DNA from 4 places in the Enterobacter wuhouensis genome. Region 4 is predicted to be linked to each of the others. Evidence: predicted binding sites of a transcription regulator. Region 4 holds the regulator's gene; each other region holds the start of a gene.
The links. Region 4 encodes Fur, which represses iron uptake genes when iron is present. Its sites were predicted from a motif close to ATAATAATGAGAACNACTATCAA; they were not measured.

Region 1 (7,324 bases), 110 kb from region 4:
CTGCGCACCCTGAGCCGCCTGATGACGCCGTCTGAAGGCAGCGTGTTCCTCGACGGGGAGCAGATCCAGCGGTTCGCCAGCAAAGAGGTGGCGCGGCGCATCGGGCTACTGGCGCAGAACGCCACCACGCCGGGGGACATCACGGTGCAGGAGCTGGTCTCGCGCGGGCGCTATCCGCACCAGCCGCTGTTTACCCGCTGGCGCAAAGAGGACGACGAGGCGGTCAGCCGCGCGATGCAGGCGACGGGGATTACCGATCTGGCCCTGCAGAGCGTGGACACCCTTTCCGGCGGGCAGCGTCAGCGCGCGTGGATCGCGATGGTGCTGGCGCAGGAGACCTCGATCATGCTGCTGGATGAGCCGACGACCTGGCTCGACATCAGCCATCAGATTGACCTGCTGGAGCTGCTGAGCGAGCTCAACCGCACGCAGGGGTATACCCTGGCGGCGGTGCTGCACGACTTAAACCAGGCGTGCCGCTATGCGACGCATCTGATTGCCTTGCGAGACGGTGAGATTGTGGCGCAGGGCGCGCCGAAAGAGATTGTGACGCCGGAGTTGATCGAGCGGATCTACGGCATGCGCTGCATGATTATTGACGATCCGGTGGCGGGCACGCCGCTGGTTGTGCCGCTTGGCAAACGTGCGGTCTGATGTCCCCTCACCCTGACCCTCTCCCCAAAGGGGAGAGGGGACGATTACACCCTCTCCCCTTTGGGGAGAGGGCTGGGGTGAGGGGCTTTTGACCTTACCCCAATATCTCCTTCAACACCGGCCCTATCTTCTCAAACGCCTGCGGTGAAATGATATCCACGTGGGCGCAGTCCTGGCTGTACACCTCAAGCTCCGCCACCCACGGCGACCACGCAACCTGCGGATCCATCGTTCGCGTGCGCTCGGCGACGAACAGCGTCGCTTTGCCGTCAAACCTTGCGCTGTGCGCCGTGGTGAGCAACCGCACCGCGTCGGCGTAGTTACCTTCGATGGCGTTAAACAGCTCGCTGGAGCCCTGCCCCTGCTGAGCGGCGATAAACGCCTGACGCTCGCGCTCGATCTCCGCCAGCACCTCCGGATCGAGGCCGTTGGCCTCTTTCTCAGCCCAGTTTTGCGTTTCCGGCGGCCAGGTATCCAGCAGGCCAAGGAAGGCCACCTCCTCAGCCTGCTCGCTCAGACGGGCAGCAATCCCCTGCGCCAGCGTGCCGCCGAGGGAATAGCCGAACAGATAATACGGCCCCTGCGGCTGCTGCTTACGCAGCGTAGCCAGGTGGTGCTCAATCACCCCATCCAGATCCGCGCACTGCTGCATCGGCCCGTCGGGGCGCGGGGACTGAATGCCGGTAATCGACCAGCGCGGGCTGAGGTAGCGCGCAAGCACGCTAAACTGCCAGGCAAAGCCGGACGCCGGATGGAAGCAGAACAGCGTCGGGCCGTTACCTTCACGCAGCGGGAGAAGGGTTTCATACCCCAGCCGCTGCGCCTGCTCGTCGCTCATCTGCGAGTCCAGCAGCGCGCTGAGCTTGCTCACCGTCGAGGCGACCATAATCTGCCCCGGCGTCACCTTGCGGTCGAATGCGCGGCTTAGCTGCGCGGCCAGGCGCATCGCCAGCAGCGAGTGTCCGCCGAGGGCAAAGAAGTCGGCCTCAATATCGTTGACCTCGCAGCCCAGCAGGGCAGAAAACGCCTGCGCCACGGCGGATTCGGTTTCCGTCTCCGGCGCGCGGCCTGTGGTTTTGCTGGTCAACTCCGGCAGCGGCAGCGCCTTGCGGTCAAGCTTGCCGTTCGCGCTGAGCGGCAGCGCGCTGATTTGCAGCAGCACCACCGGCACCATGTGCGGCGGCAGCTGCGCTTTAAGGGATTCCAGCAGCGCGTCGCGGTCCAGCGGTAAGCCGGATTCAGAGACCACGTATCCCACCAGCTGGCGGGCATCGCCGCCGGTGGCCGCCGCCTGGTTGAACACGCAGGCGTGCGCCACGGCCTGGGCCACGTCCGGCAGCGACAGCATCGCCCGGTCGATTTCGCCCAGTTCGATGCGCTGGCCACGAATTTTCAGCTGATCGTCGCTGCGGCCGAGATATTCCACCGCGCCGTTGTCCAGCCAGCGGGCAACGTCGCCGGTGCGGTACATGCGCTCGCCGGGGGCAAACGGGTCGGCAATAAAGCGGCTGGCGGTAAGGTCCGGACGGCCCAGATACCCCTGCGCCAGCTGAATGCCGGTGAGATACAGATCCCCCGCCACGCCGAACGGCACCGGGCGCATCATCGCGTCCAGAATGCGCAGCCCCGTGTTCCACACCGGGAAGCCAATCGGCACGCTGTTGCCCTCCACCGCCGCCAGCTCGGGGCCAAACGCCGGATACCAGCTGACGTCCACCGCCGCTTCCGTTGGGCCATAAAGGTTGTGCAGCGGTGCACGGGTGAGCTGTTCCCACTCGCGGCACAGCTCGGTCGGCAGCGCTTCGCCGCTGCAGAACACCTGCTTAAGGGTGTTGCAGCACGCCGCGTTTTCCGGGGTCAGCGAGGCGACAAAGGCCGCCAGCATCGACGGCACGAAGTGGGTGGTGGTCACGCCGTACTGCGCAAAGAAGCTCTGCATCGCCTGCGGATCGCGGTGCGCGTCCGGCTCGGCCATCACCAGCTTCGCCCCGGCGATAAACGGCCACCAGAACTCCCACACCGACACGTCAAAGCTGCACGGCGTTTTCTGCGCCACCACGTCCGTCGCGTCCAGCGGGTAATGATCCTGCATCCACTTGAGACGGTTAACGATGGCGGTATGGCCGACCATGACCCCTTTCGGGCGGCCCGTCGAACCGGAGGTAAAGATGATGTACGCGGTCTGCTCCGGCGTCGCCAGCCGCAGCGGCTCAGCCTCCGCAGCCGGTAACAGTGTGTTGTAACTAAACGCCGTAATCGGCAGATCGCTGAAGCGCGGGAGCTGCTCGTCGGTGGTAATGAGCAGGGACGGCTTCGCGTCCTCCAGCATCATCCGCAGGCGGTCGTCCGGGTAGCCGGTGTCCAGCGGCAGCCACGCGGCACCCGCCTCGACGATGCCGTGCAGCGCCAGCGTCAGGAACACCGAGCGCGGGAGCGCCACCGCCACGCTGTCGCCCGGCTTAACGCCGCGCGCGCGCAGCAGGTTCGCCAGCGCGACGACCTGCTCGCGCATCTGACGATAGCTGAGCTCAATGTGCGCATCCGCCAGCGCGGGGGCGTCCGGCGTTTTGCTCGCCTGCTCCGCCACCAGCTCCGCAAGGGTGGTGGACGGCAGCGCCAGCCCGGTATCGTTGATGCGCGCCAGCTGGGCGTACTCCTGCTCAGAAACCGTTTCCACGTCGCCGCAGCGCAGGTCGGGGTTGGCCGCAAACTGCAGCAGCATCGCGTTCAGGCGCGCAACGTGGCGGGAAAGCGTCGCTTCGTCGTAGCGCTGTTTATTGGCGAGGATCTCAATGCTCAGGCCGCCCTGCTCGTCCGGGAACAGCGCCAGCTCCAGATCGTTCACCGGGCCGGTTGCCAGCGTGTGGGTGATGGCCTCCACGCCGTCGATATCCAGCTGATAATCGAACACCTTGACGTTCAGCACCGGGCCGAACAGCGCGTCTTCACCCGCGGCGCGCCCGCCGTCGCGCACAATCTGCTCGGCGTCGTAGCGCTGGTGACGGCGCATTTTTTTCAGCTGGTTCGCCAGGCGCAGCGCCAGCGCCGGCAGGCTCTCCTGCGGGTTAATATTCACCGCCAGCGGCAGCACGTTAAGCACCGGCCCCGTCGCGGTCAGCGCGGCGGACCCCATGCGGCGCATGAAGATAAACCCGGCGGCGTAGTCCAGCCGTCCGGTCAGGCGGCCCAGCCACAGCGCCACCAGCGCAAGGGCCAGATCGGTGCGCTGCGCCTGCCCTGCCGCCTGCACAAGCTGGCTGAAGGCGCGGCCGTCCATTGCAATTTTCAGGCGCAGGATATCGGTTGTTGCCGCGCGGCCCGGTAAAGGAGCAGCAGAAAGCGACACCGGAGAAGGAAGCTGCTTGCGCTGCTCCGCCCAGAAGGCACCGTCGCGCGCGTACGCCTCGCTGTCGCGATAGCGCTGATACTCTTCCACCACTTCCGAAAACGGGGTAAACGGGGAATCCGGCGTGTTCTCGCCGTTTTTCCAGGCTCGATAGATAGCGGCGATCTGGCGGGTAATCGCCGGGAAGCTGAAGCCATCCACCACCAGATGGTGATAGCGCTGATACCAGTACCAGCGGTTTTCCCCCACCTGAATCAGCTGGTGAAACGCCAGCGGCTGACCGCTGTCGACGCGCAGGTTCTGATTAAGATCGGCCTCCATCAGCGCCGCGGCAGCCGCATGGGAATCGACGCGAACGATGGACGGCTCCGGCAGCATCATGGACGCATCCACCCACTGCCACACCTCGCCGTTATCCTCAGCGAAGCGCATCCGCAGGGTATCGGCCTGCATCATGCCTTTAGCAATCGCTTTTGCCAGCAATGGCGCATCGATGTCGCCTTTCAGTTCGGTATAGTGCGCCACGCTCCAGGCGTTTGGCAGCGTGGAAAGCTGCTCCGCCATCCAGATACCCGGCTGGGCGGCGACAAGCGGAAGACGGTTCATGCTGCTTCCCCCGCAAAATGAGACGGTTCAAGCGTTTGCCAGTTTTCCGCCAGCCACTGCTGGCAGCCGTCCTGGGGCTGTGGCTCGCAGACTAAGCGCCAGCCTGCGGGCAGCTCGCACTGCTGCGGCCACAGGCTGTACTGCCCCTGGTCGTTACGCAAAATGGCGAACTGTCCCTGCGGATTATCGAAAGGATTGCTGAATTCCATACAGACTCCGTTAGTGAAAAAGCGGCTGCCAGAGGGCCATCAGCCCCTGCGTCAGCCCACCGCGCCAGCAAAGCGCATCGTGTCCGCCGTCAACCTGACGCCAGATAACCGGTTGCTGTGTGTGCTGTAGTTCGGCGTGAATCGCCTGATTTGCGCGAAAGATAAGCGGCTCGTTGCGCCCGGCCTCAAGGACGATGCGCAGCCCGCGTGCGGTTTTTTCACCCGCTTTAAGCTGCTCGATGAGCAGCCCGTCCTGCTGCGCGCCGCGGTGCGGCCACCAGTAGGAACCGGACTGGCTGAGCACGCAGCCAAAGCGCTGCGGCCAGTTGAGCCCTGCGTATAGCGCAGAAAGCCCGCCGAAGCTCTGTCCCGCCACGACGGTACGGTCGGCGCGGTCGCTGAACGGCGCGAGGTTTTTGACCTGCGGGAGAAGTTCTTCCTGCACCGCCAGCCAGAAATCGGGATTGCACGGCAGTTCGCGGCTGCGGTGCGCGGTATCAATCACGTCGATTAACACGTAGACCGCAGGCGGCAGTTTGCCTTCATGGGTGAGCGACGCCAGCGCGGGCCAGACGGGCATACTTTCGGCCCAGAACTGCCCGTCGAGCAGCACCGCAAGCGGGCGCTCGGGATCTTCATCACCGGTGGTAAAAATCCAGACGCGGCGACGGTTGCCCAGCCGCTCGCTGGTCCATTCGATGCAGACGGGCTTTTTGTATGGCGTATCCGGAGTGTTCCACCCCGGCTGTACCGGGGCCTCAGGCATTTCCAGCGCCGAGACGGCGTGACCGCGCCCGCCGCGCCAGCTCTGCGGATTCAGCGGGTCGGACACCGCGTGCGGCAAGAGTTTGCGCCAGCCTTCGCGCAGCGCCATGCGGTCCGGCCGCTCGCCTTCAAACACCGCGCTGGCAAAATCATTTTCGTTATCGGAGGGAATAAAACAGTAGCTGCCGCGCCATTCGGGGCTGAACTCGCCCTGCCACTGCCAGACGTCGGTATCCGGGATGCGTTCAAGGGACTGCGGACGCGCGTTTTGATGGTGATCGGTCACGCCGGTGATATAGAGCCAGACGCGCTTCACCGCCGACGTCGCCTGCGTTCCCGCCGGGTCCCGCCACCAGAAGGTGACGCGATAGCGCTCCTTCTCACGTTCCCATTCCGGCCCGCTTTTCGACTGCCACCACGCTTCACTTCCGGTTGTTAACGCCGTCACCCTTATAACCCCATGTTTAACAGTCTTTTTTGTTTCAGAGCAAATTTTATTGATAATATTATTGATAACTATTTGCATTTGCAATAGCGTAATGCCCGCGCTGTGGGAAGCGCGCTCATTAAATAACCATAAAAGCGGGACGTACAATGAATAAGAAGATTCACTCCCTGGCCTTGCTGGTCAACTTAGGGATTTACGGCGTCGCGCTGCCAGCGCTGGCAGACGACAACACCACCACCGCGCAGCACGAAGACACGATGGTGATCACCGCCGCCGAGCAGAACCTGCAGGCGCCGGGCGTGTCGACCATCACGGCCGATGAAATCCGTAAAAACCCGCCCGCTCGCGACGTGGCTGAAATCATCCGTACCATGCCGGGCGTTAACCTGACCGGTAACTCCACCAGCGGCCAGCGCGGCAACAACCGCCAGATCGACATCCGCGGCATGGGCCCGGAAAACACTCTTATTCTGATCGACGGCAAGCCGGTCACCAGCCGCAACTCCATCCGTCTGGGCTGGCGCGGCGAGCGCGACACCCGCGGCGATACCGGCTGGGTACCGCCGGAGATGATAGAGCGCATCGAAGTGATCCGTGGCCCGGCTGCGGCTCGCTACGGCAACGGTGCGGCAGGCGGCGTGGTCAATATCATCACGAAAAAATTCGACAACCAGTGGCACGGCTCCTGGAACACCTACCTGAACGCCCCGGAACACAAGGACGAAGGTTCCACCAAGCGCACCAACTTCAGCCTGAGCGGCCCGCTGGGCGGCGACTTCAGCTTCCGCATGTTCGGCAACCTGGATAAAACCCAGGCCGACGCGTGGGATATCAACCAGGGCCACCAGTCCGATCGTACCGGTGCCTACGCCGACACGCTGCCGGCTGGCCGCGAGGGTGTGGAAAACAAAGATATTAACGGCGTGGTGCGCTGGGACTTTGCGCCAATGCAGTCCCTCGAATTTGAAGCCGGCTACAGCCGACAGAACAACCTTTACGCGGGCGATACCCAGAACACCAACAACGACAACAGCTCCAACGGCCTGGTGAAGAAGAACTACGGTAAAGAGACTAACCGTATTTATCGTCAGAACTTTGCGGTGACATGGAACGGCGGCTGGGATAACGGTATCACCACCAGCAGCTGGGCGCAGTACGAGCACACCCGCAACTCCCGCCTGGGCGAAGGGCTGGCGGGCGGTCTGGAAGGATTGTTCAACAGCAATAAATTCACCGACACCGACCTAGCCGACGTGATGCTGCACAGTGAAATCAACCTGCCGATCGATTTCCTCG
Region 2 (7,324 bases), 1.2 Mb from region 4:
CCGGCCGCTTTGCCCGTGTCGTTAAATTTCTCATCGAAGAACGTCGTGTAGTTCACCCCGGCGCCAATGTACGGACGCACCTTGCTGCTGGAATCACCAAAGTACCACTGCGCCATCAGCGTTGGCGGCAGATGGTGCACCGTGGCGATATCGCCGGTCGGTCCTAAACCAACGCGATGACGAAATGGCGTTGCGGCCAGAAGCTCGACGCCGATGTTATCCGTGGCCATATAGGTAAAGGTTAAACCCAGCTGGGTGTTGTTGCTGACGTTAAAACCGCCCATTCCCAGCACGTTATCAGACCCTTCCGTTGGGCGAACCGTTGCCGAACCGGCACGAATAAAGAATTCGCCTGCTTCATGCGCATACGCGCCGCCAGAGATACTGCTTAAGATAAGGGCTGCCACCGCTAATTTTTTCATATCCGCTCCATCGTTGTGGTTTTCATAGCGGAGGCAATATACTCACAAATAAGTAATAAGTGATCTAACACAGATCACATTAGAACCAGTAACTTAACATTCATTGATCTGGGTTAATTTTTGATAATCAAACATAAGATGCCAGGTTGTCTCTACATCAAATTTTTGTGACAGGCTTAAAATTACCGCCGCTTTACAAAGATATGCTTTTCCATACAAGCCTTGATGCTGCCACGGCACTCTTATCCGGTGTACAATTGCCGGCTAATTAACACCTGCAATACTCAAGGAGAGTGCATGTCTATCACGGCGAAGTCTGTCTACCGTGACACCGGGAATTTTTTCCGCAATCAGTTCATTACCTTTTTGCTGATCGCGTTGTTATGCGCCTTTATCACCGTGGTGCTCGGTCACGCGTTCTCTCCAAGTGAAGAACAGATTGCCAGTCTGAGCCAGGGGGATCACCTTGCAGGTAGCGTCGGCTTGTTTGAGCTGGTGCAAAACATGACGCCGGACCAGCAGCAAATCCTGCTGCGCGCCTCTGCAGCATCGACGTTTTCTGGCCTGATCGGTAATGCGGTTCTGGCGGGTGGCGTTCTGCTGATGATCCAGCTGGTGTCTGCCGGTCATCGCGTAAGCGCATTACGTGCAATAGGCGCAAGTGCTCCCGTATTGCCCAAGCTCTTTATCCTCATCTTTTTAACCACCCTGCTGGTGCAAATGGGGATTATGCTGGTCGTGGTGCCGGGCGTGCTGCTGGCGATTGTCCTTTCCTTCGCCCCCATTATGGTTGTGCAGGATAAAATGGGGATATTCACGGCGATGCGCAGCAGCATACGACTGGCGTGGGCTAACATGCGTCTGGTGGCGCCTGCCGTTATCGGCTGGCTGCTTGCTAAAACGCTCCTGTTGTTGTTTGCACCAAATTTTGCCGTGTTAACGCCGAACGTCGGCGCGGTCGTTGCCAATACGCTGAGCAACCTGATTTCAGCAGTTCTGCTGGTCTACTTGTTCCGCCTGTATATGTTAATTCGTCAGTAAGTGGGATCGTAGAATGAAGCAGTTTCTTGATTTTTTACCGCTGGTGGTCTTTTTCGCGTTTTACAAGCTGTACGACATTTATGCCGGGACAACGGCACTGATTATCGCTACGGCTGTCGTGCTGATTTACAGCTGGGTTCGGTATCGCAAAGTGGAAAAGATGGCGCTAATCACCTTCATCATGGTGGCTGTGTTTGGTGGCCTGACGCTGTTCTTCCACAATGATGAATTCATCAAGTGGAAGGTGACCGTGATTTACGGGCTGTTTGCGGGTGCCTTGCTGATAAGCCAGTGGGTGATGAAAAAACCCCTCATTCAGCGCATGCTGGGTAAAGAGCTGACGCTGCCACAGGCAGTGTGGTCGCGCCTGAATATCGCCTGGGCAGTGTTCTTCATCCTGTGTGGCCTGGCGAATATCTATATCGCCTTCTGGTTGCCTCAGAACATCTGGGTCAACTTTAAGGTCTTCGGCCTGACCGCCCTGACGCTTATCTTCACGCTGCTAAGTGGCGTCTATATCTACAGACACATGCCTCAGGACGACAAGCACTGATCCGTTTGGCCAGATCGCGCCGCGATCTGGCCCTTCTCCTCTTTCCTTTCACAATCAACATTTCCTTCATCAACAATGTCTGAATCATGAAGATTTTGTGGAGATTGTCGTCACTTTATTGTAATGAGAATCACTATCATTAATATTCATTCTCGCATTTTTAACAAATGGAAACGAGTTGATGAATAATATAATAAGATTTACCCCCGCTTCTCTTACGTTGGCCATCCTTGCGGCATTAAGCCATGGCGCGCACGCAGCAGACGAAAACCTCGCTGATGGGGAAACCATGGTCGTTCAGGCGACGGCCGAAGAGGCGCTGAAGCAGCAGCCGGGGGTCTCCATCATCACGGCAAAGGATATTGAGAAGGATCCCCCGGTTAACGACCTTTCAGAAATTATTCGTAAAATGCCCGGGGTTAACCTCACCGGAAACAGCGCGACGGGCAGTCGAGGTAACAATCGTCAGATCGATATTCGCGGTATGGGGCCGGAAAATACCCTGATTCTGATTGATGGGGTTCCGGTCACCTCACGCAACTCGGTGCGCTACAGCTGGCGCGGCGAGCGCGATACGCGCGGAGACACTAACTGGGTACCGCCAGAAATGGTCGAGCGCGTTGAGGTTCTTCGTGGGCCGGCAGCCGCCCGCTATGGTTCCGGTGCCGCAGGGGGCGTCGTCAACATCATCACCAAGCGCCCGACCAACGACTGGCACGGCTCGCTTTCCCTTTACACCAATCAGCCCGAAAATGATAAAGAGGGGGCGACCAAACGCGCAAACTTTGACCTCAGCGGCCCGCTCGCGGGCGATGCGTTGACCATGCGCCTGTACGGCAATATCAACAAAACCGACGCGGACGCTCAGGATATCAATACGGCACAAAATGGTTCCTATGCCGCCGGGCGCGAAGGCGTGCGCAACAAAGATATCAACGCTCTGCTCTCGTGGAAACTCACGCCGCAGCAGATAATCGATTTTGATTATTCATACAGTCGCCAGGGCAACATTTATGCAGGCGATACGCAGTACAGCAACGGCAACCTCAGCCCAAACGGCGTCGTGTCGTCCCTGTATGGACACGAAACCAACCGTATGTACCGGCAGTCGTATGGACTAACCCACAACGGGATTTGGGACTGGGGGCAGTCGAAATTCGGTGTCTATTACGAAAAAACCAACAACACCCGCCTGGAGGAAGGTTCGACGGGCAAAGTTGAGGGGATGATCAACAGCGACAAATACGATACAAGCCGGCTCGAGTCATACCGTACCACGGGCGAGCTAAACATTCCGCTGTTCTGGCTAGTCGAACAGACTCTTACGCTGGGCGCAGAGTGGAATCGCGATGAACTTAATGACCCGGCGTCCATGCAGGCGACGAACGTTTCGGGAGAAGTGATTAACGGCGTTCCCGGCACGGCGTCTGAACGCAATAGCAAAAACAGTGCTGACCTCACCGGTATCTATCTTGAGGACAATATTGAAGCGCGCCAGGGCACTAACCTGATCCCTGGGATTCGCTTTGATTATCACAATGAATTCGGCAGCAACTGGAGCCCAAGCCTGAACGTTTCTCAGGACGTCGGCGAAATGTTCAAGGTTAAAGCGGGCATCGCGCGGGTGTTTAAAGCGCCTAACCTTTACCAGTCAAGCGAAGGCTATTTACTTTCTACCCGCGGCAACGGTTGCCCGACTAACGTCGCCGAGGGAAGCTGTTACCTGTTAGGCAATCCAGATTTGGATCCTGAAATCAGCGTGAATAAAGAGATAGGGCTGGCTTTTGCGCTGGAAGGCTACGAGGCCGGCATCACCTGGTTCCGTAACGACTACAAGAACAAGATCGTTTCAGGCACGGACGTACTGGGGCAGACAAGCAGCGGCGTAAACATCCTTCAGTGGGAGAACGGTGGGAAGGCCGTGGTTGAGGGGCTGGAAGGTAATCTGACCGTACCGGTCATCCGCGACACCTTAACCTGGCGTACTAATGCGACGTATATGATCCAGTCTGAAAATAAAGACACCGGTAACCCGCTGTCGATTATCCCCAAATACACCGTCAACACGATGCTCGACTGGGAGGTTAACAGCAAACTTTCAGCGAACGTTAGCTGGACAATGTACGGCCGCCAGAAGCCGCGGGAGAATGCTGAGATCCGCAATGAGAAAAGCGCCATGTCCGATAAAGAGATCGGCGCCTATTCCATCGTTGGGATCGGCAGTAACTATCAGCTGACGAAAAACCTTCGCCTGAACGCCGGGATCAGCAACCTCTTTGATAAGCAGATTTACCGCGAGAATGACGGTGCATCAACCTACAACGAACCGGGCCGTGCATATTATGCCGGTGTAACCATGACGTTCTAATACCCAAGTGCCCGCACCGCGGGCGCTTTCCCCTATTCTCTCCGGTTAAAAATCATAGTAGCATCCCGCCTGAAGTCTTCAGTTACGAGTTAAAACAATGACAACAAATGACGCCCCTCAGGGCGAACTGGTTTTACGCACACTGGCAATGCCCGCGGACACCAATGCCAATGGCGATATTTTTGGCGGCTGGCTAATGTCGCAGATGGATATGGGCGGCGCGATTCTGGCAAAAGAGATAGCGCATGGTCGGGTTGTTACCGTTCGTGTGGACGGCATGACGTTTTTGCGTCCCGTTGCGGTGGGCGATGTGGTTTGCTGCTATGCACGCTGCGTGAAGCGCGGCAATACGTCTATTTCTATCAACATTGAAGTGTGGGTGAAAAAGGTATCTTCTGAACCCATCGGGCAGCGCTATAAGGCCACAGAAGCGCTGTTTATTTATGTGGCGGTCGATAACGAGGGTAAACCTCGCCAGTTTCCAAAAACCTGACGCCCCGTAAAAAAAGCCTCCTTTCGGAGGCTTTTTTTATTCCATCTGTGCCCCGCCGTTCACGCGGAAAACAATATTGACTATCAATCCTTTACCGGGTTTACCCGCTTCATAGCGCCATTTGCGCATTGCGGTTTTCACTTCACGCTCGAACATGTTTGAAGGCTGCGCGGAAAGGACCTCAACATTTTCCACACGGCCATCAGGCGTAACGTCGAATTTCACTCGTACACGACCTTCAATGCGTAGCGCCAGCGCACGGGTAGGATACTGCGGCTGATTGCGGCTCAGGGCGCGCGGCCCCGCCGGCGCGGTGACCGTCGGCTTCGCAGCCGTTGCGGTATTGTTCATTAATGGACGTGACGGAGCCGCATTTTCAACAGGCTGGGTCGCTCGCGGCTCAACCGGGCGTTCTTCACGTTTAGGACGCTCTTCCACCTTCTTCACCGGTTTTGGCTTCGGCTTTGGTTTTGGCTTAGGTTCCGGTTTATGGATCACCACGGGCGCTTCTTTCGGCGGCTCCGGAATGGGTTCTGGCTCCGGCTCTGGTTCTACAACCGGCTCAGGCGGTGGCGGCGCAACCTGGGGTGGCTCAAGATCTGCTGGCGATACCATGGTCACAGAAATTGGCTGCGCGGGCGCTGGCATTTCAATAACCTGATGAACCGAGGTATAGAGTAAACCCGCCACGACAGCACCGTGAATAACGACAGAAAGCAGCGTCGGCCAGGGAAAGCGGCGAGGTAAATCAAGGGTCATCGAAGTCATAATCATCAACGTTAAAAAACCGAACCCTGATTTTAAATGCAAATAGCAATCATATTCAATAAGACACTTTGTTCTGAGGCAATTTAAGCGCAACAGAGGCCAAAAAAGGCGCATTCAGATCAGGGTATTAACATTGTTTCTATCTTTACATTGCAGTCATTTCTGCTTTCACATAACGTAAATGACACTTTTAACGGTTAAGGAGCTTCACCGTGCTTTACGTGATTTATTCTGAAGATAACGCCGATTCCCTGGAAAAACGCCTTTCAGTGCGTCCAGCCCATCTTGCCCGCCTGCAGCTGCTGCAGGATGAAGGCCGGTTACTGACCGCTGGCCCTATGCCTGCGGTCGACAGTAACGATCCTGGCGCTGCGGGCTTTTCCGGCTCCACGGTGATTGCCGAATTTGAGTCTCTTGAAGCCGCAAACGCATGGGCGGAAGCAGATCCTTATGTTGCCGCTGGCGTCTACGCCAAAGTGACCGTACGACCGTATAAGAAAGTGTTCTGATGTAAATAAGGCTCCGTAAGGGGCCTTTTTTACATGCTTATCCCTTACGGACCCGCGTAAACTGTTGCTCCGTAATGAGGCTTCCCCACTGATCGCCCTCCCACTCTTTCACCAGCGTAAAGCCGAATGATTCGTACAGACGGCGGGCCGCGGTGAGCTTATTGAACGTCCAGAGATGTACCGCAGAGAAGCCGTAACCGTCGCAAAACGTTATCGCTTCCGTCAGCAGTTTTTTACCTGCACCGTTTCCCCTGCACCCATCATCGAGAATAAACCAGCGCAGATGGGCTTCTCCCTGTTCAAGGTCCTCACCATCTATGGCTACCGACCCTACAATCCTGCCGTTCATAACCGCCAGCCAGATCCGGTTGCAGGGCTTGTCGATACGGTCACTAAACTCCGCCAGTCCCGCAGCCACTTTGGCCTCGAAGAAGCGACCAAAACTGTGCTCTCGCGCGTAGTAGCACCCGTGCATCTCCGCGATGCGGCCAATCATTCCGGGAAGATAGCCCTGAACGATCTGGAGCGCGTCGGGTTGTGCGTCACTCTCGTTTTCCCGGCACGACAGCAGCGCCTGAGCATAAAGTGACAGGCCCTGAGCAATCGACTGTTGCTGCGTGGCGCTGAGCGACTTGAGCGCCGAGATCACCCTTTTGCTGCCATAGGCATTGATCTGTTCAACCGTCGCGCGCCCTTTTTCCGTCAGCCGGAGAGATTTCGCTCTGGCATCGTGCGGGGATATCCCCTCCTCAAGTTCACCGGCGGCAATCAGGCGCGCCAGCAGGCGGCTAACGCTGGATTTTTCCAGCCCCAGCAGCTGCACCAGCTGTCCAGCGGTCATCTCTTTTCGCAATGCTATTTCAACGAGGGTGTGAACGGCAGAGGGCGAGTAGTCCGTTGAGGCGAGCGTGGCGGACATAAACCCCAACTCCCTGACCATCAGGCGCGAGGCAGTACGGATATCGTTAACGACGGGCGTGTTGTTGTGCATTTCTTTTTCTCCCTTATTTAGTTGTACTATACAACTAAATACCCGGACAGTGTCAAAGAAATTATTTTGGCAGGCTGATGCGTATTCTTTACGATGAACCGTAGACCAGACTGCAGATAAACATTACATTAGCGCTCAGATTTTTCTGAAAAAAATAAAGTTTGGTTATAGCTTAATGT
Region 3 (7,324 bases), 2.2 Mb from region 4:
CAGCGCGGCGGCGATGCGGGTTGGGTACGAAAGCGCGTCGCAGTTCAGTCGGGAGTTTAAGCGTTATTTCGGCGTTACGCCGGGGGAAGATGCGTCGCGCATCAGAACCATGCAGGGAGCTTAGGCGTTTTTCCCTCTCCCCTGTGGGGAGAGGGTCAGGATGAGGGGATCACGCGCTGCAGTATTTCTTCTTAATCACCACCGCAATCGTCCCCACCAGTCCGGCAACCAGCAGAAAGATCGGCAGCACCATCAGGAAGGTCATCACCTGATCTTCGTGATGTTTAACAAAGGGGATCATGTTCAGCGCATAGCCGAGCGTGGTCACTACGCCAACCCACAGCAGGGCGCTCAGCCAGTTAAAGAACTGGAAGCGGCGGTTCGACAGCCCGGAGATGCCCGCCATCGTAGGCAGAAGCGTGCGAACGAATGCCAGGAAACGCCCGGCCAGCAGCGCCAGAAGGCCGTGACGATCAAACATACAGGTCGCGCGCTGATGGTATTTATGCGGCAGCTGCGCCAGCCAGCCTTTCACTACGCGGGTGTTGCCCAGCCAGCGGCCCTGCAGATAGCTCAGCCAGCAGCCCAGGCTGGCGGCAGACGTCAGGATAACCATCGTCGGGGTGAAGTCCATAACGCCTTTACCGATCAGCGCCCCTGCAAGCAAAAGCAGGCTGTCGCCGGGTAAAAATGAGGCTGGCAGCAGTCCATTTTCCAGAAACAGGGTAGCGAACATCACGAAGTAGACAATGCCTACGACGTGAGGATCGGCCAGCGCGGCAAAATCGTGTTGCCAGAGCGCGGCAATAATATCTTGAATAACAGCCATGGACTTTCCTGTGGAACAGCATTTATAGCACTATTGTACTCCCTAATTCGCGCGTTAGGTTTGATCGCGGGCGCAAGTCATGCAGACTTTTCTTGTGGCGGTGTTCACGAAAGCGTCCAGGGAGTCCGTTTTCAGCCAGCACTCTACACGATACGCGCAAAGCCCGCCGCTAAATCGGCAATTAAATCGTCCACATCTTCTAAACCAATATGCAATCGGATCAGGGTTCCGCTGAAATCCACTCTGCCGCCGGGGCGCAGTTCCGCGATCTGCTCAGGCTGGTTCGGCAGGATCAGCGATTCAAATCCGCCCCACGAGTAGGCCATGCTGAAGAGGGTAAAATTATCCAGATAGCTTGCCAGCTCGTCATTGCTCAGCCGTTTTTTTAGAACAAACGAGAACAGACCGCTGCTGCCCGTAAAGTCGCGTTGCCAGAATTCGTGGCCTTTGCTACCGGGCAGCGCGGGATGATTCACGCGCTCAACCTGAGGATGCTGGGCCAGCCACTCGGCGACCTTCAGGCTGCTCTCATGATGCTGGCGCAGGCGCACCCCCAGCGTGCGGATGCCGCGGCTGGTCATGTAGGCCGTATCGGCATCCACCATCTGACCCATCAGATAGGCATTTTCGCGCAGCTGGTCCCAGCAGCGCGCGTTGGACACCGCCGTGCCGATCATGCCGTCGGAGTGGCCAATCAAATATTTGGTTGCCGCCTGAATGGAGATATCAATATCGAATTCCAGCGCCTTAAACAGCACGCCCGCTGCCCAGGTATTGTCGATCATGATAATCGCCTCTGGCGCTTTGCTGCGCACCGCCTTCACGATGGCGGGAACGTCGTGGACTTCCATGGTGATTGAACCCGGAGATTCCAGGAACACGATGCGCGTGTTCGGCTGAATAAGTTCTGCAATGCCTTCCCCAATCAGCGGGTCGAACCAGCCGGTGGTGACGCCGAGCTTGCTGAGGATTTTGGTGCAGAAGTCCTGGCTCGGCTCGTAGGCGGTATTGGTCATCAGGATATGGTCGCCCTGTTCGACAAACGCCAGAATAGTGTTGGCAACCGCCGCCGCGCCGCAGGGGAACAGCGCACAGCCCGCGCCGCCTTCCAGCTCGCACATCGCTTCCTGAAGGGAAAAGTGGGTTAGCGTGCCGCGACGGCCGTAAAAAAGCCCGCCTTTCGCGCGATTACGCGTGGCAATTTTTTTCTCCTCGACGGTATCAAATACCAGCGATGAGGCGCGCTGAATCACGCTGTTGACCGAACCCTGCGTATATTTCTTGCTGCGTCCGGCCTGTACCAGCGTGGTATCAAGATGCTTCTTTGTCATGTTCGCCAACCCTGTTTTTATACGTCTGGACGTCCAGACTACCATGATTGTAAAAATGTGCACCCGGATGCTTATCGAATAAGCAGAAAATATTATGAAAAATACGCATAAGAAATTTTTACTGCGTAAGCGCAAGGAAAGTGAGCGAAAATTACGGCAGTATGTAAATACTAATGAGAACTACTATCAATTCGACGACGTTTTGATATTATTACACTCAGATTTTGTGATTTGCGTCCTGGAGATACAGAGTGGGTAATAATTTGATGCAGACGGACCTCTCCGTCTGGGGCATGTATCAGCATGCTGACATCGTGGTTAAGATTGTGATGATCGGCCTGATTCTGGCGTCCGTTGTCACCTGGGCTATTTTCTTCAGCAAAAGCGTTGAGCTTATTTCGCAGAAGCGTCGCCTCAAGCGCGAGCAGCAGCAGCTGGCGGATGCCCGCTCTCTGGATCAGGCTTCTGACATGACCTCCTCCTTCCACGCGAAAAGCCTGACGTCCTTATTAGTGAACGAAGCGCAGAACGAGCTGGAACTCTCCGAAGGCAGTGAAGATAACGAAGGTATTAAAGAGCGTACCGGCTTCCGCCTGGAGCGCCGCGTTGCCGCCGTGGGCCGTCATATGGGCCGTGGCAATGGCTACCTGGCGACCATCGGTGCGATCTCGCCGTTCGTTGGCCTGTTCGGTACCGTCTGGGGCATCATGAACAGCTTTATCGGCATCGCGCAGACCCAAACCACCAACCTGGCGGTGGTTGCACCGGGTATCGCAGAAGCGCTGCTGGCAACGGCTATCGGCCTGGTTGCCGCTATCCCTGCCGTGGTTATCTATAACATCTTCGCGCGCATGATCGGCAGCTACAAGGCCACCCTCGGCGACGTTGCCGCTCAGGTTCTGCTGCTGCAAAGCCGTGACCTGGACCTCAACGCCAGCGCCGTTAAACCGGTGCACGCGGCGTCTAAACTGCGCGTAGGTTGATGGTATGGCGATGCGTCTTAACGAAAATCTGGACGATAACGGCGAAATGCATGAAATCAACGTGACGCCGTTTATCGACGTCATGCTGGTTCTGCTGATTATCTTCATGGTGGCTGCGCCGCTGGCGACGGTTGACGTGAAGGTGAATCTGCCGGCCTCCTCCAGCCAGCCTCAGCCGCGCCCGGAGAAGCCTATCTACCTGTCGGTGAAAGCGGATAAATCCATGTTCCTGGGTAACGACCCGGTGACGGATGCGTCGGTGATCCCGGCGCTGGACCAGCTCACCGGCGGCAAGAAAGACACCACCGTCTTCTTCCGCGCGGACAAAACCGTCGATTATGAAACCATGATGAAGGTAATGGACACGCTGCACCAGGCGGGTTACCTGAAGATTGGACTGGTTGGCGAAGAAAAAGCGACCGCAAAATAAATAAGAAGCTGGCGAAAGCCAGCTTTTTTTATGCGTAAAAAACACCTCATCACTCCCCGCCAGAATATATCCTTTTGCGGCAATTGCGCCGTGGAATATACCCACTACGCTTAAAACTGATAATAAAAAAATACCTTCTTTTGAAGGGCTTATTTCACCTGCACAGCAAGAGACTCCCTATGGCGATGATGACATGGCTGCACCCGCACGCACCTCAAAGTGACCTCATCTCTCTTTTTGCAATACGACGACGCGCCGATCGGCTCATGCTGGGACTGATCTGGGCCATGTGGGCCGTCTCGCTCGGCGTGGGCTACATGAATGAGAACCTGACGCAAGGTGCGACAATCGGCACCGCTCTGGCGTGTCTTGCGACCTTAGCGTCGCTCGTCTTCCCCGGTACGCTGTTGCTCCGCCTCGTTTTTGCGTTTGTCCTGATGGCCTTTTCGGCGCTGCTGATCCAGCTCGGAGAGGGGGAAACGGAATACCATTTCTCTGTTTTCGTTCTGCTGTCCGCCCTGCTGGCCTGGCGCGACTGGCGACCCTTGCTGGCGGGTGCTGCCGTCATCGCGCTGCATCACCTGATATTTAACTATCTCCAGGAAAACGATCTGTATGGCGTCGTGGTATTTATGCACACGGGCTTTCATATGGTGGTCTTTCATGGGCTGTTTGTGGTGGTACAGACCGCGATCCTTATTTTGCTGGCGGTTCGTATGGAGCAGGATGCGCGTTCGGCGAGCGAAGTGTCCAGGCTGGCGGGGGTGATTAACCGCGTGCCCGGCTATCTGACGCTGGCTGTCGACGGCGAATCCGCACATTCGTCCTTTGCCCGCACGTTCAGCCTGACGCTGGGCACCATGCGCTCAACGCTTGAGCAGGTAAGTACCAGCGTGGGCCAGCTGCTGGAGGCGTCCCGGACGTTGCGCCAGCGGAATAGCGCACTCTCGGAGCGAACCGATCGCCAGGCCTCGTCGCTGGCAACCGCTGCGAGCGCGATGGCGCAGCTCAGCGCCGTCGCCACCGAAACCAGCCAGAAGGCGACGCAGGTCAGCGAAATGGCGCTCAGCGCGAGTGAAGTTGCCGGGCAGGGCGGGAACAATATCGCCCAGGCGATTGCCGCAATGGAGCAAATCCGCGAGGAGTCACGGCGTATCGTTACCATTCTGGAGCTGATAGATGGGATCGCGTTTCAGACGAATATTCTGTCGCTGAATGCGTCCGTCGAAGCCGCACGAGCCGGTGAGCATGGCAAAGGGTTTGCGGTAGTGGCCTCAGAGGTTCGAATGCTGGCGCAGCGCAGCGAGGGGGCGGCGAAGGATATTCGCCAGCTTCTGGCAACCTCAGAGGCGACCACGCAGCACGGCGTTGAACAGGTTGAACAGGCGGGCCTGACCATGAAGTCGATTATTGAATGCATCGACGGGCTACGTTCATTGCTGGATGAGCTGTCGAATATGAGCGAACAGCAGCGGGCAAGTATTGCGCAGATGAATGGCAGTATTGCCAGTATTGATGCAAGCGTGCAGGAGAACGTGCAGCACGTCGCGCAGACGCTGCAGGTTGCGGAGCAGCAGCAACAGCAGACGGGGCAGTTGAAAGAGGCGATAGCCGTATTTCGGTTTGATTAGCTTTTACTGTCGACAGGCGCGTGGGCAGCAGGATGAACTGCCTGCGCGTCTTCATCAAGCGCGACGCAGGTTACGTTCGAGGTACGATAATCGCCATCGGACAGTTTGCGCGTCAGGCGCAGGGTGGCGGTTTCCCTGGCGAGCAGATACTGATAGTTGGCCTCCAGCCGCCCCAGGATCTTCTCTTTCAGCTCTGGCCGCTGCGCGATAATGGTATTGATAACCGTGCCGTAAATCTCTTCCTTAACCTGCAAAGAATATATTTCGCGACGATGCTGCCATTTCAGGCGGACCAGCGTGGCCGGGATCGATACCAGGTCCTGGGTAATGCGCGTCATCTCGGTATTTTTCGCGTTCCGTAACGCCTCGATATTTTGCTTTAAGATAAACTCGTCACTTTTTTTGTTATCTAAAGCTAAATAAACATTGTTTTCGTTAACTTCCTTCACGTTAATCTTCCCCGAGGTCATAAAAAATGGGGTTGTTTTTTTCGCGAGTAATTAAGTTAAGCCAAATTTCATTGCCCGCTTCATTTATTTCTTTGGTTTTTTCAGACATTATTTGACTTAGCGTCTGGGCATCTATTTCACCTTCTGCCTGCAGATCATCCAGCAGATGTACGAAGGCTTCAATTTTCACCGCGCGAAACAAACGGTCTTTTATATGGCGATCGTGCTCTTCCAGCAACATATTACGGGATTTGCCCGAACGGGAAACACCAATTAATATATCTGACTCAAAATCAGAGAGCTTTCTTTTCCCCTGAGTGAAATTAACCTCTTTTTCTCCTTCCGTCGAAGGCTGCTCCACAGGCGTGATGTGATACTTAGCCGGGACGAGGTTGTCGGGCAACATTTTTAATTTCCTTTAATTTCAACAGGGTGGGGTTGGTAAAGGCGTGAGATTCGTTGACAATATCATGAGGCAATTTTAAAATCAAAAAAAATGGAGCCAACCATGAACAGCATTTTTTTTACGGTCATTACATTACTATTACTGACCGCTGGTGTTCTTTTATTGATGCAAGAGTTCAATAAAACGAAAGCGTCGCAGGACACCGGTGAATCCCCGCAGCCTGAGCTGATGACAAAAGAGGAAGGTGAAGACCATTTCTCCGTATTGATGAACTCGGTCACACCGGTTTGGTACTGGCGGGTGAACCATGAATATATCGACTTTTTGCACGCCACAATTAAGCGGATGAAAATGTCGGAAATTAATGACACGCCGGGATTGTTTGAGGCGCAACGCCGCTGCAGCGACCTCAATTCGGCTGTCTATAAATATTATGACAATATCAAAAAGCGCTGCCTTAATGGTGAGAAGGTTTCCTACTCTGATTTAGATGTATTAAACCTGCGTCAGTGCTTTCGTGAGTTCAGCCTGGAGGCTTATCCGGAGCTGGTGGTGCTGGTGTGGCCGGAATATGCGCGCCCGGAGGTAAATCCGCAAGAAGTGTAGGCGTTCTGTTGGTTAGTTGTTGCAAACAGTGAGCACCGTTGGGATATACTGCGGGCTGGTTTCGTTTGCAGACAGGATTTTATGGAACGCTTTTTTGAAAACGCAATGTATGCCTCCCGCTGGATACTGGCTCCCGTCTACTTTGGACTTTCCCTGGCACTGGTCGCGCTGACGATTAAGTTCTTCCAGGAAATCTTACATGTTTTGCCGAACATCTTTTCTATTGCCGAAGCGGATCTGATTTTGGTCCTGCTGTCGCTGGTGGATATGACGCTGGTGGGGGGATTGCTGGTGATGGTGATGTTCTCTGGCTATGAGAACTTTGTCTCCCAGCTTGATATCTCTTCGCATAAAGAGAAGCTCAGCTGGCTGGGCAAAATGGACGCTACGTCGCTGAAAAACAAGGTCGCGGCCTCGATTGTGGCGATCTCCTCCATCCACCTGCTACGCGTGTTTATGGATGCCAAGAACGTCCCGGACAACAAGCTGATGTGGTACGTGATTATCCACCTGACGTTCGTGCTTTCGGCGTTCGTTATGGGGTATCTGGATAAGATCAGTAAGAAATAAAGTAGACCTTACCCCTCACCCTAACCCTCTCCCCAGAGGGGAGAGGGAACGTGAACACCCTCTCCCCTCTGGGGAGAGGGCAGGGTGAG
Region 4 (7,324 bases):
GGCCGTCAACGAACCACTTGAAGCCCACCGGCACTTCTACCAGCTTGCGGCCCAGCGCCTCGACCACGCGGTCAATCATTGCGGAGGAGACCAGCGTTTTACCGACGGCTACCTCTTTGCCCCACTGCGGACGGTGCTGGAACAGGTAGTTAATCGCGACGGCCAGATAGTGGTTCGGGTTCATCAGCCCTGCCGGGGTGACGATGCCGTGACGGTCGTAATCCGGGTCGTTAGCAAACGCCAGATCGAATTTGTCGCGCAGCGCCAGCAGGCCCGCCATCGCGCACTCGGAGGAGCAGTCCATGCGGATCGCGCCGTCTTTGTCCAGGTGCATAAAGCGGAAGGTCTGATCGACGTGATCGTTCACGATGGTCAGATCCAGCTTGTAATGCTCGGCAATGCGTTTCCAGTATTCGATACCGGAGCCGCCCAGCGGATCCACGCCCAGCTTCAGGCCGGCTTTCTGGATGGCCGCCATATCGACGATTTCCGCCAGCCCTTCTACGAACGGCTGCACCAGATCCTGCTCTTTCACGTGACCGGACGCCATGGCGGCATCGAGAGAAATGCGCTTAACGCCTTTCAGATCGTTGGCTAACAGGGCGTTGGCGCGGTCTTCCACCACTTTGGTGACGTTGGTGTCTGCCGGGCCACCGTTAGGCGGGTTGTATTTAATGCCGCCGTCATCCGGCGGGTTGTGGGATGGCGTGATAACGATACCGTCAGCCAGCGCACCGCCTTTTTTGTTGTGCACCAGGATGGCGTTAGACACCGCAGGCGTTGGCGTGAAGCCGTTGTTCTCCTGAACAATCATGTCTACGCCGTTTGCCGCCAGCACTTCCAGCACGGAAATGAACGCCGGTTCAGACAGGGCGTGGGTATCTTTCCCCACGTAGCACGGACCGGTAACGCCATTTTTGGCGCGCTCTTCCGCGATAGCCTGGGCAATGGCCAGAATGTGCGGTTCGTTAAAGCTATGGCGCGCCGCGCTGCCGCGGTGACCTGATGTACCAAACTTCACTGCGTGTTCTGCGTTGCCCACGACCGGCTTCAGCACGTAATACTGGGAGGTCAGTTGAGCGACGTTAATCAAATCGCTTTGTTGTGCAGGTTGGCCTGCACGGCTGTGATTTGCCATTGCCTGGTCCTTCTGATGCAAGGGTTAAATTGTACCGCAAACCTTTTCAATCAATTCCGCCGGGAACTGCATAGACTGCATGATGTGTTCAACCATGCTGCACTTACGCCCCGTATTGGTATTGGTGATGACCCAGTACGGTGTGCCCGGGACATGCTTAGGTTTGGTTTGGTTGCCATTTTGCAGCAGCGTCTGCTCGTCGCCCGCGAAATAGACCCGCGTGCGGCCGTGCAGCGACTCGGTCGCTTCAGCAAACGCATTGTTATCCAGTGAATAAAGTGTAGACAGCACCAGCATGAAGCGATTAACCGCTTTTTTCTGCTCGGCGTATTCATCGGAGAGCAGCAGCTCGCGCATCGCGCGCACTTTATCTTTTACCTGCGCCGCGGCCGGTTTAGCTTGCGCGACAACGCTCGGCTGAGACACGACATCTTTAGCGACAGGGGTGACAGGCTGTGAGGCGGCGGAAATTTTAAGCATACGCCGTAAAATGTCGGACGCGCTCTCCCCGATATGCCGCGTTTGGCTGGCAATAAACTGATAGAGTTCGTCATCAACTTCGATTGTTTTCATCTTAATCCAGTGCGATATCTTATCTGAATACAAGTCGTTGGGATTATAGGGTCAAATCCCAACAGCGGATAGCGTCAAACCCGGTTGGCGGCAAAAGTCAGATTAAACTGGAACCTTGCAGCCGGGCGGCAGAATGGTCAACATGATACCCTAACCTGACATACGTAAAAAAAGAACTTTGCCATGAAATTGAATACCCGAGCGCAATCTGCACAATCGCCGAACAATAATCCTCCCATCGTACTGGTTCACGGGCTGTTTGGTAGCCTGGATAACCTGGGCGTGCTGGCGCGCGATCTGGTAACCGATCACGATATTTTACAGGTTGATATGCGCAATCACGGCCTTTCCGGGCGTTCCGACGAGATGACCTACGCGGCGATGGCGCAGGATCTGCTGGATACGCTGGATGCACATAACCTGAAGAAGGTAACGCCGATCGGGCATTCAATGGGAGGCAAAGCGGTAATGGCCCTGACGGCGCTTGCGCCGGAGCGTATCAACGGGCTGATTGTCATTGACGTCGCGCCTGTGGATTACAACGTCCGCCGTCACGATGAGATCTTCGCCGCCATTAATGCGGTCACAGAAGCGGGTGTCGCGACGCGCCAGCAGGCTGCCGCCGTGATGCGTGAGCATCTGGATGAGGAAGGGGTCGTGCAGTTCCTGCTGAAGTCGTTCGTCGACGGGCAATGGCGTTTTAACGTGCCGGTGCTCTGGGAGCAGTACAACAACATCGTGGGTTGGGAAAGCATTCCCGCCTGGCCGCACCCTACCCTGTTTATCCGCGGCGGGAACTCACCTTACGTCACCGACGCGTACCGTGACGCCCTGCTGGCACAATTCCCGCAGGCGCGCGCCCACGTTATCGCCGGTGCCGGACACTGGGTTCACGCCGAAAAGCCTGACGCCGTACTGCGTGCCATCCGTCGCTATCTCACTGATACAGCGAATTGATTAAAAAGACAGCGACTGGAAGTCTGCGGGCTTCCAGTCGTTGGCGTGCCGTTTTCGCTGATGTATGATGGCGCGCTTATCGCCCGGGCATTAGCAGGGCGGCGTGTTTCCCCCGAAGTCTCAGAATCATGGCCAAAGAACAAACGGACCGTACGACACTAGATCTGTTCGCGAATGAGCGTCGACCGGGACGACCGAAAACGAATCCGCTTTCGCGCGATGAACAGCTGCGTATTAATAAACGCAACCAGCTTAAACGCGATAAAAATCGTGGGCTTAAGCGTGTCGAACTGAAGCTCAATGCCGATGCCGTCGATGCACTGAATGAGCTGGCCGAGGCGCGTAACATCAGCCGCAGCGAGCTGATTGAAGAGATGTTAATCACCCAGCTTGAGACATTGCGCGGCAAGGCATAAGTCTGAAAATCTCCTTTATTACCCTTTTCATGTAGCACAGAGTGCAGTCCTGCGCGATAGCTGTTTCCGCAGGGTTGCCTGTTCTGCTATTATTGCCCTTATCCGTGGACAAATTGCGCCACCATACCATTAAGTTTCAAGAGGTTATTTTACTCATGGCAATCATCGGCATTTTCTTCGGCAGTGATACCGGCAATACCGAAAATATCGCAAAAAACATTCAAAAACAGCTCGGTAAAGACGTTGCCGATGTGCACGACATCGCCAAGAGCAGCAAAGAAGATCTCGAAGGCTATGACATCCTGCTGCTGGGCATTCCCACCTGGTACTACGGCGAAGCGCAGTGCGACTGGGATGATTTCTTCCCAACCCTGGAAGAAGTGGACTTCAACGGCAAGCTCGTTGCCCTGTTCGGCTGCGGCGATCAGGAAGACTATGCAGAGTACTTCTGCGACGCGCTGGGCACCATCCGCGACATCATTGAGCCGCGCGGTGCTGCTATCGTAGGCCACTGGCCGACGGCGGGTTACCACTTTGAAGCGTCCAAAGGCCTGGCGGATGACGACCACTTCGTGGGTCTGGCTATCGACGAAGATCGCCAGCCGGAACTCACCGCTGAGCGCGTTGAAAAATGGGTTAAGCAGGTTCGCGAAGAGCTGAACCTGGACGACATCCTTAACGCCTGATACTCCTGCGGCGCAGCTCCGGCTGCGCCCGTTTTCCAGGTAAAACCGATTAAATTAATTGCTACAAACTTTTAACTTTTTCGCTCAGACCTGTACAATATCCCCCTGGTAAAAAGTGGGTGCCATCGAACAAGTTTGTTGGTGATACCACGTTTTTATAAGCATACTTTGCTTGAGACTTGCAGTTTTCATTTAGGCATGGCAGTTCTATAATGAGACGCATTATCCCAAGTGCATTTTCTGTCACTTCTTCTTTAGAAGTGAATCGTTTAGCAACAGGACAGATTCCGCATGACTGACAACAATACCGCATTAAAGAAGGCTGGCCTGAAAGTAACGCTTCCTCGGTTAAAAATCCTTGAAGTGCTTCAGGGGCCAGACAATCACCATGTCAGTGCGGAAGACCTTTACAAGCGTCTTATCGACATGGGCGAAGAGATTGGGCTGGCAACCGTGTATCGTGTGCTGAACCAGTTCGATGACGCGGGCATTGTTACCCGTCATAATTTCGAAGGCGGTAAATCCGTTTTCGAACTGACCCAGCAGCACCACCACGATCACCTGATCTGCCTCGATTGTGGCAAGGTCATTGAATTCAGCGATGATTCAATCGAATCACGCCAGCGTGAAATCGCCGCGCGTCACGGCATCCGCCTGACCAACCACAGCCTGTACCTCTACGGTCACTGTGCAGAAGGCGATTGCCGCGAAAATGAACATGCGCACGACGCAAAATAAGTGAGTGTTCATACTCTGAGCCAGCCGTAAGGTTGGCTTTTTTTTGCCTGAAAAAAGCCCGGTGGCGCTGCGCTTACGGGGACTACGGGCTGTGACACCGTTGTAGGCCCCGTAAGCGCAGCGCCACCGGGCGTAAAGCAACTTATTTATTGTTATTGCGGATCTCGTCCCAGATCTTATCGCAACGCTTCGCTACGTCCTGATCGTTACCGGTTTTACGCGCCTGAATGCAGGCCTGATAATCCATTACGCGGACGTTCTCCTGCGTCGCGAACTGCTCATGCGCTTTCTCTTTCTTCAGCACGTTAAGCACGCTCTGACAGGCCTCGATTTTCTCCGGCGATCCTTGTGCAGTGTTGATGCAGGCGCTGTACGCCTCTTTAAGACGTGAATCCTCTTTCTGCGCCCGATCCTGCGCACACCCCACCAGCCCCGATGCCAGCAGCGCGACGATTACCATTTTTTTCATCATGTGCAGTCTCCATGTCGGCGGGACATAGCCCGCCGGCGCGTTCATCAGAAGATAGTGAATGGTGCGATAACCATGAATTTCACGTCACGCTCATCCTGGAAGATGTTGTTGTAGCCACCGCCATAGCTTGGCAGATCGGAATGGTTGTCATACTGCGTGAAGTGCAGCTTGAACATCGTGCCCTTGGCTCGACCATCCTGCAGTACATATGCTGCATCCAGGCTGTAGGCAGATTCTTTCAGGCGCTGGCTCTGATCGTAGATTGGTGCACTGCTTGGTTTTGCATCCCAGCCGTAAGCGTAGGAAGCGCCAACCGACCAGCCTGCGAGGTTCCAGTTTTTGAGATCGTACATCGCGCCGAAGAAGACCGCTTTTTCACCATTGGCGTTGAAGTCAGAGCGGTTATCCCACCAAATATCTAAGCGTCCGTTTGAGGAAGCGTAGGTTGGCGTCATGCGCTGCAGGAAGAAGCCCTGATTACCGTCTGCTTTAACCCAGGTACCTTCCAGACGAAGATCGACCTGGCCAATTTTGTAGCCAAAGGTTAAAGCCTGCAGCCAGGCCGTGCCGTCATATAAATCGTTGGCCAGCGCGACGTCATCGTTAGTCTTTAAGTTATTTTGCGCATCGGCTTTATCACGTGCGCCATAGAACTGATAGCTGGTTGAAAGCGGGCTGCCAGCGATATCAAATTTATACGATGCCTTAGCAAAATACTGATCCATATAGCCTTCAGCCTGACCAAACGCCGCTTCCAGGACAAGGTCATTTTTAAAGTCGTACTTCACACCCAAAGAGTGGAGATAATCCACTTTGGTTTTACGATCGCCCTGATAGAACTTGTCCATCTCGATGTGCCACGGCGCTTTGTACTCGTTGGTCCACATATAGGAGAAGCTCAGCGCGCCCGCATCGCCGTAGTCAAAATTCGCCCCGGCTTCTGCGCCCTGATAGGTGCCCGGCATAAAGCTCCAGTGCGGGGCTAACAGCGTCTGGCCGGTTGGCTGAATATAGCCCCCGCGCGCCCAGACCGGACCATATTTGAATTTCGCTGCGGCCTTGTACAGGCTGATACCGCTTTTATCGCCGGACCAGTCTTCTTTATAGGCTTTGTTGCTGGAGGAGAAGGCAATTTCGTTCGGGTGTGCGCTGTCGCCGTTTTCAGCCATTTCAATGGCCGTAAACGCGGCGATATCCAGACCAAACATATCGGCGACATAACCCGACTGGAAGTCCAGGTTGGCGTTCCAGGTGGAGTGAGAAAGGTTGGTTTTATATTTATCTTCTGTGACGTCTTTACGGTCACGCTCACGCTGCCAGTAATAAATACCGCCCGTGAGGGTAGAATCATCGATGAATCCTTCTGCCTTAGCTTCTGGGGTAATTACCAGGCTCGACATTGCCGTCACGCCGGCGATAGCCAGCGCCAGCGCACTACGTTTGCCACTGAACGTACGCATAGATTATTCCTCTTTGACGAATTAAAACGCCTAAAACGGCGAAAATATAAAAGACCTAATGGTCAGGGGTAGTTAGAAATACCCTCGAATTAACTACCGCCTTTAGGTTATTTTTCGCGACGCGAATTATCAATGCTTTTTAATAAGCAAAAGTCAGGATTATGACGAAGTGCACATAATTAGTAGTGCTTTGTAACATTTGCGGTGAAGCGAGGAATGACGGGATATAGCGAGATTTTTCAGGCAGTAACGCCGAAATTTTATGCCTATTTTTTGACCTTATGTAATTTGATAAATACACAAACTTTTTTTAGAAAAATAAGTAGCACCTCATTGACCTGTTTTTTGGGGAAATAGTATTTCAACAGTCCGTTAATGACATGATCGATAAATAAAAAAAACGCCGCTTACCGCGGCGTTTGTTTCTCATTGACCAGAGCAGCGATATTATTCGCCGATTTTAGCCCAGGTGTCACGCAGACCTACGGTACGGTTAAATACCGGTTTTTCTGCTGTGCTGTAGCGGCTGTCGAGACAGAAGTAACCTTCACGCTCGAACTGGAACGCTTTACCGGCTTCCGCGGCTTTCAGTGACGGTTCAGCGAAGCCCTGCTTGATAACCAGTGACTCAGGGTTAATGGTCGCCAGGAAGTCTTCTGCAGCACCTGGGTTAGGCACGCTGAACAGACGGTCGTACAGGCGGATTTCTACAGGCAGCGCATGCGTCGCGCTCACCCAGTGAATAACGCCCTTCACTTTACGACCATCAGCAGGATCTTTGCTCAGGGTCTCTGCATCGTAAGAGCAGAAGATGGTGGTGATGTTGCCTTCCGCATCTTTCTCCACGCGCTCGGCTTTGATTACGTATGCGTTACGCAGACGCA

Region 1: VPX56_RS06290 (TonB-dependent siderophore receptor) is a predicted target of Fur. The motif match lies at 6,084-6,106, and genes of this name have one in related genera.
Region 2: VPX56_RS12890 (TonB-dependent siderophore receptor) is a predicted target of Fur. The motif match lies at 2,134-2,156, and genes of this name have one in related genera.
Region 3: exbB (tol-pal system-associated acyl-CoA thioesterase) is a predicted target of Fur. The motif match lies at 2,328-2,350, and genes of this name have one in related genera.

The regions. Positions count from the first base shown of each region.
Region 1 is NZ_CP142124.1:1,318,000-1,325,323, reverse strand. It holds gene fepC (iron-enterobactin ABC transporter ATP-binding protein) at 1-654, shown strand, start outside; gene entF (enterobactin non-ribosomal peptide synthetase EntF) at 749-4,606, opposite strand; gene VPX56_RS06300 (MbtH family protein) at 4,603-4,815, opposite strand; gene fes (enterochelin esterase) at 4,826-6,028, opposite strand; gene VPX56_RS06290 (TonB-dependent siderophore receptor) at 6,175-7,324, shown strand, end outside.
Region 2 is NZ_CP142124.1:2,673,399-2,680,722, forward strand. It holds gene ompW (outer membrane protein OmpW) at 1-422, opposite strand, end outside; partial or broken gene VPX56_RS12875 (YkgJ family cysteine cluster protein) at 605-694, shown strand; gene VPX56_RS12880 (YciC family protein) at 720-1,463, shown strand; gene VPX56_RS12885 (septation protein A) at 1,477-2,016, shown strand; gene VPX56_RS12890 (TonB-dependent siderophore receptor) at 2,198-4,384, shown strand; gene yciA (acyl-CoA thioester hydrolase YciA) at 4,482-4,877, shown strand; gene tonB (TonB system transport protein TonB) at 4,914-5,636, opposite strand; gene VPX56_RS12905 (YciI family protein) at 5,858-6,154, shown strand; gene VPX56_RS12910 (helix-turn-helix domain-containing GNAT family N-acetyltransferase) at 6,192-7,145, opposite strand.
Region 3 is NZ_CP142124.1:4,045,248-4,052,571, reverse strand. It holds gene VPX56_RS19285 (AraC family transcriptional regulator) at 1-124, shown strand, start outside; gene yghB (DedA family general envelope maintenance protein YghB) at 170-829, opposite strand; gene metC (cystathionine beta-lyase) at 973-2,160, opposite strand; gene exbB (tol-pal system-associated acyl-CoA thioesterase) at 2,412-3,143, shown strand; gene exbD (TonB system transport protein ExbD) at 3,148-3,573, shown strand; gene VPX56_RS19260 (methyl-accepting chemotaxis protein) at 3,753-5,204, shown strand; gene VPX56_RS19255 (cytoplasmic protein) at 5,201-5,674, opposite strand; gene VPX56_RS19250 (hypothetical protein) at 5,655-6,059, opposite strand; gene VPX56_RS19245 (ESA_00282 family adhesion-associated protein) at 6,162-6,665, shown strand; gene VPX56_RS19240 (TIGR00645 family protein) at 6,747-7,235, shown strand.
Region 4 is NZ_CP142124.1:1,425,405-1,432,728, reverse strand. It holds gene pgm (phosphoglucomutase (alpha-D-glucose-1,6-bisphosphate-dependent)) at 1-1,138, opposite strand, end outside; gene seqA (replication initiation negative regulator SeqA) at 1,163-1,711, opposite strand; gene ybfF (esterase) at 1,895-2,668, shown strand; gene ybfE (LexA regulated protein) at 2,797-3,084, shown strand; gene fldA (flavodoxin FldA) at 3,240-3,770, shown strand; gene fur (ferric iron uptake transcriptional regulator) at 4,062-4,508, shown strand; gene chiQ (ChiQ/YbfN family lipoprotein) at 4,651-4,977, opposite strand; gene chiP (chitoporin ChiP) at 5,025-6,440, opposite strand; gene glnS (glutamine--tRNA ligase) at 6,888-7,324, opposite strand, start outside.